Regions from separate parts of the Pseudomonas koreensis genome, predicted to be linked through region 3. Evidence: predicted binding sites of a transcription regulator. Region 3 holds the regulator's gene; each other region holds the start of a gene.
The links. The regulator sigma-54, encoded in region 3, starts transcription at its own class of promoters, with help from an activator protein. The targets are predictions, from matches to a motif close to ANTGGCATNNANNTTGCTNT.
Positions count from the first base shown of each region.

Region 1 (4,821 bases), 950 kb from region 3:
GTTGCCGGACGGGGATCTGGAGATGCTGGTGGGCTATCTGAAGCACATGGCCGGCCGCAAGATTAAGCCCTGACACCGCCCCCCTTGTAGGAGTGAGCCTGCTCGCGATAGCGGCGTGTCAGGCGATACAGATGTGACTGACTCACCGCTATCGCGAGCAGGCTCACTCCTACAGGGGATTGTGCAGATCCTTATTGCTGCTGCACGGAGATAACCGGCGTCGGCGAGACGTACACTTTCGCGTGCATCTGCTCGCAGCCGCCGCCCCGGCGCATGCCGCGCACCGGGCAGGCATCGAGATAATCCAGGCCCACCGCCAGTTTCAGGTGCCGTTCCGGGCGCGCTAGCTGGTTGGTCACATCAAAGCTGTACCACGCGTCATCCAGCCACGCTTCCGCCCAGGCATGGCTGGCCAGATGCTCACAATCTTCGCTGTACAAATAACCCGAGACATAACGCGACGGCACGCCAAGGCTGCGCGCGCAGGCGAGAAAGGCGTGCGCATGATCCTGACAGACCCCGGCGCGACCGGCGAAAGCTTCGGCGGCACTGGTGTCGACCACGGTCGAGCCCGGCGTGTAGGTCATGTGCTGATTCAATGCGCACATCAAATCGATCAGCGCGGTGCGATCACGCCGTTGCTTGCAGTTTTTGTCGGCAAACTCGCGCAAGGCTTCATCGGCTTCGGTCATGCGCGTGAAGCGCAGGAACGGCAGCGCTGACTGGCTTTCATGTTCGGCCTCGCGCAATTCATCGATATCGACCTGACCACGGGCACCAATGATGATCGCTTCGTGCGGCTCGTCCATGGTCAACACATGCAGAATGTTGCCGAACGGATCGAGCTGCGCCCGCACCGGGCGCGGTAAATCGAGCTGCCAACTGAGGACATGCTGACGTTCGCTGTCGTGAGGTGTCAGGCGCAGGTACTGGATGCTCGCGCGCACCTGATCTTCGTAGTGATAGGTGGTCTCGTGGCTTATGGAAAGTCTCATGCAGCCTCCAGGTAGGAACTGTGAATGGCGTTGCCCAACTGGCGCACCAACGGGATGAATTCGGTCAGCCAGGCGTGCAGGCCTTCTTCGAGGATTTCGTTGATGCCGGTGTAGCGCAGGCGCGCGTCCATTTCCGCCGCCAGGCGTTGTGCCGGGCGGCCGTTGGCGCCGGGCAGTTGCGCGAGGATCTGGTCGATTTCTTCGGTACAGGCACGCAACGAACGGGGTACATCGGCGCGCAACAAAAGCAATTCGGCGACGTGCCGGGCGCCGGGCGCATCGCGGTAGATTTCGGTGTAGGCCTCGAACGACGACAATGCCCGCAGCAGCGCACTCCACTGGTAATAGGCGTGCGCTGTGCCGTCACTGACCGCTTCGGCCTGATCGCCGGCCATTTCGTAGCGGGCATCGAGCAGGCGCAGCGTGTTGTCCGCGCGCTCGATGAACGTGCCCAGACGGATGAAGCGAAACGCGTCGTTGCGCATGATCGTGCCGTAGGACGCGCCACGGAACAGGTGCGAGCGCTCCTTGATCCATTCGCAGAAACGGCTCATGCCGTAGCGGCTCAGACCCTGTTCGGCGATGCCGCGGATTTCCAGCCAAGTTGCGTTGATGTTTTCCCACATGTCGGCGGTGATTCGCCCGCGCACCGCATGGGCACTGGCCCGCGCCGCGCCGAGGCAGCTGTAGATGCTCGCCGGGTTGGCCGCGTCCAGCGCAAAGAAATGCAGCAGGCGTTCGGCGTGCAGATCGCCGTGGCGGTCATGGTAATCATCGAGAGTGCCGGTAATCAGCAACGGCATGGCGAGTTCGTGCAGACCATCGCCGCGCCCGTCCTGCGGCATCAGCGACAGTGAATAACTGATGTCGAGCATGCGTGCGAGGTTCTCCGCACGCTCCAGGTAACGCGACATCCAGTACAGATCCGAGGCAGTTCTACTTAACATGGCAAGCTTCCTTCAATCCTCGACTACCCAGGTGTCCTTGGTGCCGCCACCCTGGGAGGAATTCACCACCAGGGAGCCTTCACGCAATGCGACACGGGTCAAACCACCGGGCACGACCCGGGTCTCGCGGCCGGACAGTACGAACGGACGCAGGTCGATATGGCGCGGCGCGATGCCGTTTTCGACAAAGGTCGGGCACGTCGACAGCGACAGCGTCGGCTGCGCGATGTAGGCATGGGGCTTGGCTTTGATGCGCTCGCGAAAGGCATCGATTTCCGCGCTCGTCGCGGCCGGCCCGACCAGCATCCCGTAACCGCCGGAGCCTTGGGTTTCCTTGACCACCAGATCCGGAAGATTGGCCAGCACGTGGGACAGCTCGGACGGGTTACGGCATTGCCAGGTCGGCACGTTCTTCAGGATCGGCTCTTCGTCGAGGTAGAAACGGATCATGTCGGTGACAAACGGGTAAACCGATTTATCGTCCGCTACTCCGGTGCCGATGGCATTGGCCAGCACCACATTGCCGGAGCGATAGGACGACAGCAGCCCCGGCACGCCGAGCATCGAATCCGGGTTGAATGCCAGCGGATCGAGGAAGGCATCATCGAGGCGGCGATAAATCACATCGACCGCTTTCGGGCCGTCGGTTGTGCGCATGAACACCTTGTCGTCGCGCACGAACAGGTCCGCGCCCTCCACCAGTTCAACGCCCATTTCCCGCGCGAGAAACGCATGCTCGAAGAACGCGCTGTTGAAGCGCCCCGGCGTCAGCACCACCACGCTGGGGTTGTCGATCGGACTCGAGCTTTTCAGGGTGTCGAGCAGCAGATTGGGGTAGTGATCGATCGGGGCGATGCGCTGAGCGGCGAACAGCTCGGGGAACAGGCGCATCATCATCTTGCGGTCTTCGAGCATGTAACTGACGCCGCTGGGTGTGCGCAGGTTGTCTTCGAGGACGTAATAAGTGCCATCGCCATCGCGCACCAGATCGACGCCGGAAATATGCGAATAGATGTCGCGGTGCAGATCCAGGCCCTGCATTGCCAGCTGGTATTGCTCGTTGGCCAGCACCTGTTCGGCGGGAATGATCCCGGCCTTGATGATGCGCTGCTCGTGGTAGAGGTCGGCGAGGAACATGTTCAGCGCCTTGACCCGCTGGATACAGCCGCGCTCCACAATTCGCCACTCACTGGCAGGGATGCTGCGCGGAATGGTGTCGAACGGAATCAGCCGCTCGGTGCCCTGCTCGTCGCCATAAAGCGTGAAAGTGATCCCGGCACGATGGAACAGCAGATCAGCCTCGCGTCGGCGTTGCGCAAGCAACTCATCGGGCGTCTCGGCCAGCCAGCGGGCAAATTCCCGGTAATGCGGGCGAACCAGTCCGCCAGCATCGTACATCTCGTCAAAACAGGTGCGGATCATGCCGTACTCCTTGTCACTCCGGACATACAGGCCTTCGCAAGGCCCGTGCCATCGGCATAAACGCTTTGAATTCAATCGGTTGTGGATCCACGCCAAAGGCAGCGCACCATTCCTGTGCGGCAAATGCCCCGGCCCGATTGCCCCCGCTTCATTGCGACGCACTGCATCGCCTATCACCAGCATAGTCAGAGTTGATTTCACTGCCCGGCAGCGGCTGCGGATAATCCGCACATTCGCTGCAAAACTTCATTGGCACGGCGCCGCGAAGTAGCCAGCTCAATTGATCCGGACAGCCTTGGCGGCCCCGTCCCGCCAAGACTTCACTGCACACCCGTCTTCCCTTTTAGCCACCCTCTCCGGTGGCTTTTTTTGTTTTTTTGAAATATTTTGAATGCAAAAGCACAAGATCGCAGCCTTCGGCAGCTCCTACACGATCACCTGTAGGAGCTGCCGAAGGCTGCGATCTTTTGATCTTTAAAACGACAACGGCCGACCCAAAGGTCAGCCGTTGCCCGCCAAACAATGCGCAAGATCAATTCAACCGGTAACGATTGCGCACCTCCTGCTTCACGCCCCAACCCTCGATAATGCCGCCCAGCGGTTCGACCACGGCAGAAAAGCCCTGCTCGAAATCGCCAATGTCGTCGTAGGTTGCGTACATCACTTTGCTCAATTCCAGCGACCAGGCGCCGTCGTCGCGCGCACTGACCTGGGCATTGATGGACTCACCGCGAAATTTGCCTGCTGCCCTGCGCGCCCGCTCCTCGTCCGGGAAAATCGCGTAGAACTCGATGGGATGGAACCGGGAAAAATCGAAACCGCCTTCTTTCATGCGGCGCAGAACGTTGCTGCTGATGTCTTCTTGATAGGCTGTGCTCATGAATCGTCCCCCTCGATTGATGGATAGACTTTCCGTATTCCCGCCCCGGGCCTTTGGCCTAAGTACTACGGCAACGTGGTTGCGCGCGGGAAACAAGCATGTAGCTGACAAGACCAGACCTTAGCGATCCATTCGCTGATCTCGCTTGCAGAGTAGCCCCAAGAGAGCGCCGCTGCCAAGGCCTGGTTTACGAGATGACAGGAAGTGTTCAGACAGGTTTGATGCTGCGGATTTCGATGCCGTTCTGGGTCTTGAGGTTTTTCACCTCGGCATCGGTGGTGCGCCCTTGCAGATCGTTGAGATCCAGCTGGGCGGCGACCGGAAGAAGCCGCTCCTTGATCAGCCGCGCGGCTTCATCATCGGACGGGCATTCCTCACGTTCGAAGACTTCATCGACAATTTCACCATGATCATCCACGAAAGTGACTTTCCACTTTTGCATCAGTGCCTCCTCGATCAACCCGTAAATGGGCTTACCTCTATCTCGACTTTTTTCCGCGAGAGTTGGTTCAAAAGGATTACAGCACTTAGTCAGGAAAAACGGATGAGCATTGTGGGAGCGAGCCTGCTCGCGAAG
Region 1 covers NZ_JALJWP010000001.1:3,230,659-3,235,479, reverse strand. Annotated here, with positions in the region: gene J2Y90_RS14585 (c-type cytochrome) at 1-73, shown strand, start outside; gene J2Y90_RS14580 (transglutaminase family protein) at 192-995, opposite strand; gene J2Y90_RS14575 (alpha-E domain-containing protein) at 992-1,942, opposite strand; gene J2Y90_RS14570 (circularly permuted type 2 ATP-grasp protein) at 1,955-3,364, opposite strand; gene J2Y90_RS14565 (ribonuclease E inhibitor RraB) at 3,897-4,244, opposite strand; gene J2Y90_RS14560 (hypothetical protein) at 4,453-4,686, opposite strand.
Region 1: the regulator sigma-54 is predicted to act here: its motif matches at 3,398-3,417, upstream of J2Y90_RS14570 (circularly permuted type 2 ATP-grasp protein).

Region 2 (4,821 bases), 740 kb from region 3:
TGTCCGAAGGCGATGACCAGCAGGATCCGATTGCCGACTCGGCGCGGGGCGTGCTCGACGGCCACATCGTGCTGTCGCGACGCCTGGCTGAGGAGGGGCACTATCCGGCGATCGATATCGAGGCCTCGATCAGCCGGGTCATGCCGGCGGTGGTTTCGCCGGATCACATGCAGCGTGCGCAGTACTTCAAGCAGTTGTGGTCGCGCTATCAGCAGAGTCGCGATCTGATCAGCGTCGGCGCTTATGTTGCCGGTGGCGATCGCGAGACCGATCTGGCGATTTCCCTGCAGCCGCAATTGGTCAGGTATCAGCGCCAGGGCCTCAACGACAAAATCACCATGGGTGAAAGCCAGGCCTACCTGGAAACCCTGTTCGCCCCCGCGGCGGGCGGGTAACCGGCCATGGCCGTCAGCCGAGCAGCGCGCCTGGCACCGGTGGTGGAAATGGCCGAGAAGGCCGAAAAAGCCGCCGTGCAACGACTGGGCTATTTCCAGGGTCAGGTCAAGGTTGCGGAAAGCAAACTGGCCGACCTCAATGCCTTTCGTCTGGATTACTCGCAGCAATGGATCGTGCGCGGCAGCACCGGCGTGACCGGGCAGTGGCTGCTGGGGTTTCAGGGCTTTCTGGCGCAACTCGACACTGCCGTCGATCAGCAACGGCAGAGTCTGGTCTGGCACCAGAACAAGCTCGACAAGGCCCGTGAAGAGTGGCAACAGGCGTTTGCCCGCGTCGAAGGTTTGCGCAAACTGGTCCAGCGTTATCGTGATGAGGCGCAGCGCCTTGAGGACAAACGCGAGCAGAAGCTGCTGGATGAACTGTCGCAGCGTTTGCCGCGGCGTGACGCCTTTTAAAGATCAAAAGATCGCAGCCTTTGGCAGCTCCTACAGGGGAATGCATTTTCAAATGTAGGAGCTGCCGAAGGCCGCGATCTTTTGATCTGCTTTTCCAGCCTTGCCCCAACCCTATCCAGGTGCTAAACCTTGTACAGGTTCGTCAATGACAAGGAAGCCAGTCAATGTCAGTCGTTACAGAAGTCTCTCCAGATGGTCAAAAACTGACGATCTCGGTCAGGGGGCGGTTCGATTTCGGTCGCCATCAGGAATTTCGTGAGTCCTACGAGCATCTTGCCAAGAAGCCCGAATCCATCGTGGTCGATCTCAAAGAGGCCACTTACCTCGACAGCTCCGCGCTGGGCATGCTGCTTCTGCTGCGTGACCACGCCGGTGGCGACGAATCGGATATCCGCGTCGTCAACAGCAGCTCCGATGTGAAGAAAATCCTCGCGATTTCCAATTTCGACAAACTCTTCGACATCAGTTGACGCCCATGCAGGCGCAAGAGCCGCTGACGATTCTCATCGCCGAAGACAGCGCCGCCGACCGACTGCTGCTGTCGACCATCGTCCGCCGTCAGGGTCATCAGGTGCTGACGGCGTCAAATGGCGCCGAGGCGGTCGAAACGTTCAAAGCGCAGCAACCCGATCTGGTGTTGATGGATGCGCTGATGCCGGTGATGGACGGTTTCGAAGCGGCGCAGCACATCAAGGCGCTGGCGGGTGAGGCGTTGGTGCCGATCATCTTCCTCACGTCACTGACCGAGAGCGAAGCGCTGGCCCGTTGTCTGGAGGCCGGCGGCGACGATTTTCTGGCGAAGCCGTACAACCAGGTGATCCTCGCCGCCAAAATCAAGGCGATGGATCGCTTGCGCCGTTTGCAGGCGACCGTCCTGCAACAGCGCGACCTGATCGCCAGACATCACGACTATCTGCTCAACGAACAGCGCGTGGCCAAAGCGGTGTTCGACAAGGTCGCGCATTCCGGCTGCCTGAGTGCGCCGAATATCCGTTACCTGCAATCGCCCTACGCACTGTTCAATGGCGATCTGTTGCTCGCGGCGTACACGCCGGCCGGTGACATGCACGTCATGCTTGGCGATTTCACCGGGCATGGCTTGCCGGCGGCAGTCGGAGCGATGCCGCTGGCCGAAGTGTTCTACGGCATGACCGCCAAGGGCTACGGCCTGGCGGAAACCCTGCGCGAGATGAACGCCAAGCTCAAGCGCATCCTGCCGGTGGACATGTTCTGCTGCGCCACGTTGCTCTGTCTGAGTTTCCAGAGCCGCTCGGTGGAGGTGTGGAACGGCGGCATGCCCGATGGTTACTTGCACCGCCTGGCCAGCGGCGAACGCGTGCCGCTGCCAGCGCGGCACTTGCCGCTGGGGATTCTCAGTGCACAGGCTTTCGACGACCGTACGGATGTGTATCCGATGGCCGTTGATGATCGGGTATTTCTGTTATCGGACGGGGTGATCGATACCTGCGACGCCAATGACCAGTTGTTCGGAGTCGAGCGTTTGCAGCAAGTCTTTGCGGCAAACCTCGAGCCGGATCGGTTGTTCGAAGATATCGAGCAGGCCCTGCGCGATTTTCGCGGGCAGGCCCGTGACGATGTGAGCATGGTCGAGGTCAGTCTGCTTGAGTCGGCGCCGACGGACGGCGCGGCGCCGATATATTCCGACAGCGGCCAGTCGAGCCCGCTGGATTGGTCGGCCAGTTTCGAGTTTCGCGGTGCCACGCTCAGACGGTTCAATCCTTTGCCGTTTCTCTTGCAATTGCTGCTCGAGGTCCACGGCCTGCGCGCGCAAAGCGGTGCGTTGTACAGCGTACTTGCCGAGTTGTATTCCAATGCGCTGGAGCATGGCGTGCTGGGACTGGATTCCAGTCTCAAGCGCGATGCCGCTGGCTTTGCCCGTTACTACGAAATGCGCGCGGCGCGGCTGGGAGCGTTGCAGGATGGTTATGTGCGCGTGCATCTGCAGGTGCAACCGCAAGGCAAAGGTGGGCGTCTGGTCATCAGGGTCGAGGACAGTGGCGACGGATTTGATGTAGGGCGGGTCATGCAGCGGCCCTTGGATAATGTCCGCTTGTCGGGACGCGGCATCAGCCTGGTCCGGCAGTTGGGGCGCAATGCCAGCTGGTCGGACCAAGGTCGTAGTGCCAGCGTGGAGTTTTTCTGGGAGATTGAGGCATAATCCGCCCATTCTTGATCAAGGAGTGAGCAAGTGACTGACCCACATGTAGATCGCGACGTCCTCGACACTTTGCGCGAGGTGATGGAGGAGGGCTACACCGAATTGCTGGAGACTTTTCTGGCAGACTCGGAAAGCCGCCTGGACGAGTTGCGAGACGGCATCAGTGCCAAAGCGTTGTCTGATGTCGCCCACAGTTTCAAGGGCAGCGCCAGCAACATGGGCGCCATTCGGCTGGCTGCGTTGTGCCAGGACCTGGAGTCGAACGCCAAGGACAAAAGTCCGGAAGCACTCGCTCAACTGGTCGCCGATATCCGTTCCGAATTCGCCAACGTGCGCCCGGTGTACGAAAACGAAAAGCATCACCTCCACACCCACTGAAGCTGCCGTCCGGCGCTTTTTGCAAGTGTCCGGCCAAACTGGCCCGGCACTTGCAGTTATCTTGCTCAACTGTACCTACGATCCCAGTGCAGCGGAGACCGTGTCATGCCTGCGACCCCCAACATTCTTCTTCAGACCGCCGCCCAGGCCAAGGCGCAAGCCGCCTCTGCCAAATCGTCGGCAGTGGCCGCAGACGCCGGGGACAAGGCTTCCAGCTTCGCAAAAGTGTTCGCCGATCAGGCGCCGGCCAAACCTGCGGTAGGCGCCGATAATTCAGTCAAACCGGCACGCGACAAGGTCGCTGACAACAGCGGAAAAAAAGACGTCGGCAAAGATCAGTCTGCCGCGCCCGAGCCAGCAGTTGCCGATAGCGGCAAAGCCTTGCCTGCGGATAAAGCGGCGGCGAGCGACGACGCAGCTGCCACTGCCGATGACACCGCTGAAACCGTACAAACCCCTGTGGCCGATGCCGCGCCTGTAGACCCGGCGCTGGATCCGGCGCTGATGCAAGTCGTCCAGCCGTTGGTGGCAGCGCCTGTCGTGCAGGCCCCGGTAGTCGCAACGCCAGCCCAGCCGGAAACTGAGACACCTGCATTGGCTGCTGTGCCGGGCATGGTCAAAGATCCGGCGGCTACCGACAGCGATTTTGATCCTTCTGCCGACCCGCTCGACTCGCTGCCGGCCGTGCGCATGGCGATGGAGCAGGGCGGGCATATCTCCGCTGCCAGTCAGGCACAACCGAAAGCCTCTCCCGCCCAGGCTCAGGCCGACGGCGAATTGACCGCTGCGCAGAACTTTGCCGCCGGCATGGCCAGCATGCTCGACGTCCAGGCCGACAAGGACAGCACCAGTCAGGGCGGCGAAAAAGCCTTCAGTGGTCTGATCGATGATGGCCTGAAAGATTTGAAATCGGCTACCAGCGACACCCGCGTCGACGACTTCGCCAACCGTCTGGCGGCGCTGACCCAGGCCGCCACGCCGAAAACCGCCAATGCGCTGCCGGTGAATCAACCGATCGCCATGCACCAGAGCGGCTGGACCGAAGAAGTGGTCAACCGCGTCATGTACCTGTCCAGCGTCAACCTGAAAGCCGCCGACATTCAGTTGCAGCCGGCTGAGCTGGGGCGTCTGGATATTCGCGTGAACATGGTTCCCGATCAGCAGACCCAGGTTACCTTCATGAGCGCGCACCCGAGCGTGCGTGAAGCGCTCGACAGCCAGATGCATCGCCTGCGCGACATGTTCAACCAGCAGGGCATGGGCCAGGTCGACGTCAACGTCTCCGACCAGAACCGTGGCTGGCAGGGTCAGCAGGGGCAGGAGCAGGCGCAGCAGGGCCACACCGGACGCACCGGCGCCACGGGTGGGCGTCTGGATTCGGCGGATGAAGAATTGGCCCCGGCCACTGTGGCT
Region 2 covers NZ_JALJWP010000001.1:3,025,408-3,030,228, forward strand. Annotated here, with positions in the region: gene fliI (flagellar protein export ATPase FliI) at 1-395, shown strand, start outside; gene fliJ (flagellar export protein FliJ) at 402-851, shown strand; gene J2Y90_RS13585 (STAS domain-containing protein) at 1,016-1,321, shown strand; gene J2Y90_RS13590 (ATP-binding SpoIIE family protein phosphatase) at 1,327-3,030, shown strand; gene J2Y90_RS13595 (Hpt domain-containing protein) at 3,061-3,408, shown strand; gene J2Y90_RS13600 (flagellar hook-length control protein FliK) at 3,514-4,821, shown strand, end outside.
Region 2: the regulator sigma-54 is predicted to act here: its motif matches at 3,457-3,476, upstream of J2Y90_RS13600 (flagellar hook-length control protein FliK).

Region 3 (4,821 bases):
TGCTTCAGCTTTTCGACGCACATCGTGACTTGCACGTTGGTGATCTTGTCGAAATGTCGCTCCAGTCGTTGGAGTTTTTCCTCGATGTAGGAACGCAGAGGTTGGGTCACTTCCAGTTGGTGTCCACTGATGTTGACTTGCATACAGCTTCTCCTTCGTTGCCAGTGCATAAAGCGGCAGGCCGAAAAGCCTGCCACTGGAACGCTGTAACGTGGCTTACATCAACCGCTTGCGTTCGCTCGAAGGCGCGATTCCGAGGGATTCGCGGTACTTGGCGACGGTGCGGCGAGCCACCTGAATGCCTTGTGCCTCCAGTAAACCAGCGATCTTGCTGTCACTCAACGGCTTTTTCTGATTTTCCGCCGCGACCAGTTTCTTGATGATCGCGCGAATCGCCGTGGACGAGCATTCGCCGCCTTCGGAGGTGCTGACGTGGCTGGAGAAAAAGTATTTCAGCTCATAAATACCGCGCGGGGTATGCATGAATTTTTGCGTGGTCACGCGGGAAATAGTCGATTCGTGCATGCCGACCGCCTCAGCGATGTCATGCAGTACCAGCGGTTTCATCGCTTCGTCGCCGTATTCCAGGAATCCGCGCTGATGTTCGACGATCTGCGTGGCCACTTTCATCAAGGTTTCGTTGCGGCTCTGCAGGCTCTTGATGAACCAGCGGGCTTCCTGCAATTGATTACGCATGAAGGTATTGTCGGCGCTGGTGTCGGCACGCTTCACAAAACCGGCGTACTGGGCGTTGACACGCAGGCGTGGCACCGATTCCTGGTTCAGCTCGACCAGCCAGCGCTCGTTGTCCTTGCGCACGATCACATCGGGAATGACATATTCAGCCTCGGTCGATTCGATCTGCGAGCCCGGACGCGGATTAAGGCTCTGCACCAGTTCGATGACCTGGCGCAGTTCGTCTTCCTTGAGCTTCATGCGCCGCATCAACTGGCTGTAATCGCGGCTGCCGAGCAAGTCGATGTAATCGGCGACCAGACGCTTGGCCTCGGTCAGCCACGGCGTCTTGGCTGGCAACTGGCGCAGTTGCAGGAGCAGGCATTCGCTGAGGTTGCGTGCGCCGATCCCGGCGGGTTCGAATTGCTGGATGCGATGCAGGACGGCTTCGATCTCATCGAGCTCGATATCCAGTTCCGGATCGAATGCTTCGAGAATCTCTTCGAGCGTTTCGTCCAGGTAACCCTGATTGTTGATGCAATCGATCAGGGTCACGGCGATCAGGCGATCGGTGTCGGACATCGGCGCCAGGTTCAGTTGCCAGAGCAGATGGCTCTGCAGGCTCTCCCCGGCGGAGGTGCGGGTGGTGAAATCCCACTCGTCGTCATCGCTGCTGGGCAGGCTGCTGGCGCTGGTCTGGTAGACGTCTTCCCAGGCGGTATCCACCGGCAGTTCGTTGGGGATGCGCTCGTTCCATTCGCCATCCTCGAGGTTGTCCACCGTCGGGGCGGTTTCCTGATAGGAGGGTTCCTGGATTTCTGCGGGCTTCTGTTCGGCGTTGTCGGCCAAGGGATCGGCGTTGTCGAAGTCGTCGCCTTCTTCCTGGCGTTCGAGCATCGGATTGGATTCCAGAGCCTCCTGAATCTCCTGTTGCAGGTCCAGGGTCGACAATTGGAGCAGACGGATGGCCTGTTGCAGCTGCGGTGTCATCGTCAGCTGCTGGCCCATTCTCAAGACTAGCGATGGTTTCATGGCAGGGGCTTAACACCTTATTCGCCGGCGCTTTGCGCCATCCACTACAGGGCGCCGAAGCGCCAAACTTAAGCAAATTATATGCCTGAAACTGAAGTGTTTGCCTAGAGCGCTGTAACAATTAAAGCGGATAAAGGCGCCTTGAATCGATACAGCGCTGTCGCGCTTACAGGCGGAACTCGTGACCCAGATACACTTCCTTGACCAGATCGTTGGCCAGGATAGTCTCGGCATCGCCCTCGGCGATCAGTTGACCGTCGTTGACGATGTAAGCGGTTTCGCAGATATCCAGCGTCTCGCGGACGTTGTGGTCGGTGATCAGCACACCGATGCCCTTGGCCTTGAGGTGGTGGATGATCTGCTTGATGTCGCCGACCGAGATCGGGTCGACACCGGCGAACGGTTCGTCGAGCAGGATGAATTTCGGCGCAGTGGCCAGAGCGCGAGCGATTTCCACCCGGCGGCGTTCACCACCGGACAGGCTCATGCCGAGGTTGTCGCGGATGTGGCTGATGTGGAATTCCTGCAGCAGGCTTTCCAGCTCCTTGCGACGGCCGGCCTTGTCGAGTTCCGGGCGAGTCTCGAGGATCGCCATGATGTTGTCGGCGACCGACAGCTTGCGGAAGATCGACGCTTCTTGCGGCAGATAGCCGATACCGGCCTTGGCGCGGCCGTGCATCGGCTGGTGGCTGACGTCCAGATCATCGATCAGCACCCGGCCCTGATCGGCCTGCACCAGGCCGACGATCATGTAGAAGCAGGTCGTCTTGCCGGCGCCGTTCGGGCCGAGCAGGCCGACGATCTGCCCGCTGTCGATCGACAGGCTGACGTCACGCACGACCTGGCGGCTTTTATAGGCCTTGGCCAGGTGCTGAGCTTTCAGAGTTGCCATTACTGGGATTTCTCTTCGGTTTTCTTCTTCGGCTGGATCACCATGTCGATGCGCGGACGCGATTCGGTGACCTTGCTGCCCGTGGCGCGACCGGCGCTGGCCAGTTTCTTCACGGTGTCGTAGACGATTTTTTCGCCTTGGGTGACGTTGTTATCCTTGTCGATAACCTTGGCCTTGTCGATCAGCACCACGCGGTTCTGCTGGGCGTGGTATTGAATCGTCACGCCGTAGCCCTTGACCGGGTTGGCGTCGCCCTGGGTCTGCAACTGCTCGAAGTAAGCCAGATTGCCCACCGAGGTCACCACGTCGATATCACCGTTGGGCGCGCGAGTCATGGTCACCGTGTTGCCTTTAACGATCATCGAGCCCTGGGTAATGATCACGTCACCTTTATAGGTGGCGATGCCATTCTTGTCGTCCAGCTGGGCGTCGTCGGCCTGAATGCGGATAGGTTGCTGCTGATCGTTCGGCAGGGACCAGGCGCTCGCGCTTCCCAGTGCTGCGCCCAGACTGAGCAAAATAGGGAGGGTTTTAACGAGCCTCATACTGTCCTCTTACGTTCGATTGCAGGTGTATCCTGCTGTCCTTCAGGTACGCTTTCATTCCGACGCCAGTCGACACGCCGCCAGCGCCCTCGATTCTAACGGGTTGCGCAGTCTGCGCATATTCCTGCTGCGGGAACACGGTCATGCGGGTGCTGGTGATCAGGGTGCCGCGATTTTTCTCATCGGTGCGCTGTACGCGGACCGAATCGATCAATTCCACTTCGGTACCGCCCGAGTTCACTTCGCCGCGCTCGCTGGTCACGTGCCACGGGAAGTCGGTGCCGCGATACATGTTCAAATCAGGCTTGGTCACCAGAGTGACATCGGTGGCCTTGACATGCTCGGCCTTGTCGGAGGTCATCTCGTACTGCACCTTGCCGTCGGGCAGGTACTGAATGGTGTGCGTGTTGGTCGCGTACCAGTCGATCGGGTTCTCGGCGGTCGAGACCGGCGGCTTGTCGAGGAAGCGTTCCGGGCTGATGTTCCAGTAGCCGACCGCGGCGAATATCGCAGCGATGCAGCCGAACAGCAGGAAGTTGCGAAACTTTTTGCTAAACATGGTCTGGCTCACAGGTACGCGGCGTTAGCCGCTTCGAGGCGGCCCTGGGCGCGCAGGATCAATTCGCAGAATTCGCGGGCGGCACCTTCGCCGCCACGGGCGCGGGTAACGCCGTGGGCGTGTTCGCGGACGAAATCGGCAGCGTTGGCCACCGCCATGCCCAGCCCCACACGGCGGATCACCGGCAAGTCTGGCAGATCGTCGCCCAGATAGGCGACTTCTTCATAGCTTAGGCCCAGTTGCGCGAGCAGGCCGTCGAGCACGACCAATTTGTCTTCGCGCCCCTGAAACAGATGCGGGATGCCGAGGTTCTTCGCGCGGCGCTCGACCACCGGGGTCTTGCGGCCGCTGATGATTGCGGTCTCCACGCCGGCATTCATCAGCATCTTGATGCCCTGGCCGTCGAGGGTATTGAAAGTCTTGAACTCGCTGCCGTCTTCGAGGAAATACAGACGGCCGTCGGTGAGCACACCGTCGACGTCGAAGACTGCCAGTTTGATCGCTTTGCCGCGTTGCAGCAGATCGTTGCTCATTACATGACTCCTGCGCGCAGCAGATCGGAGAGGTTGAAGGCGCCGATCGGGCGATCCTCCTCGTCGACGACTACCAGGGCGCTGATTCGGTGGTCTTCCATGATTTTCAGGGCTTCGGCGGCAAGCATGTCGGGCCGCGCGGTTTTGCCGTGTGCGGTCATCACTTCGTCGATGGTGGCGTTGCGAATATCGATGGTGCGATCCAGGGTGCGGCGCAAATCACCATCGGTGAAGATCCCGGCGAGTTTGCCGTCGGCTTCAAGGATAGCGGTCATGCCGAGGCCCTTGCGGGTCATTTCCATCAGCGCATCCTTGAGCAGGGTGCCGCGTTGTACTTGCGGCAACTCCTCCCCGGCGTGCATGACGTTTTCCACTTTCAGCAACAGGCGCCGGCCAAGGGCGCCGCCCGGATGCGAGAAGGCAAAATCTTCGGCGGTAAAACCGCGCGCTTCCAGCAAGGCCACGGCCAGGGCGTCGCCCATGACCAGCGCTGCAGTAGTCGAAGACGTCGGTGCCAGATTCAACGGGCAGGCTTCGTGCTCAACATGCACATTGAGATTGACCTCGGCAGCCTTCGCCAGTGGC
Region 3 covers NZ_JALJWP010000001.1:2,282,360-2,287,180, forward strand. Annotated here, with positions in the region: gene hpf (ribosome hibernation-promoting factor, HPF/YfiA family) at 1-143, opposite strand, end outside; gene J2Y90_RS10190 (RNA polymerase factor sigma-54) at 217-1,707, opposite strand; gene lptB (LPS export ABC transporter ATP-binding protein) at 1,874-2,599, opposite strand; gene lptA (lipopolysaccharide transport periplasmic protein LptA) at 2,599-3,144, opposite strand; gene lptC (LPS export ABC transporter periplasmic protein LptC) at 3,131-3,703, opposite strand; gene J2Y90_RS10210 (KdsC family phosphatase) at 3,712-4,236, opposite strand; gene J2Y90_RS10215 (KpsF/GutQ family sugar-phosphate isomerase) at 4,236-4,821, opposite strand, start outside.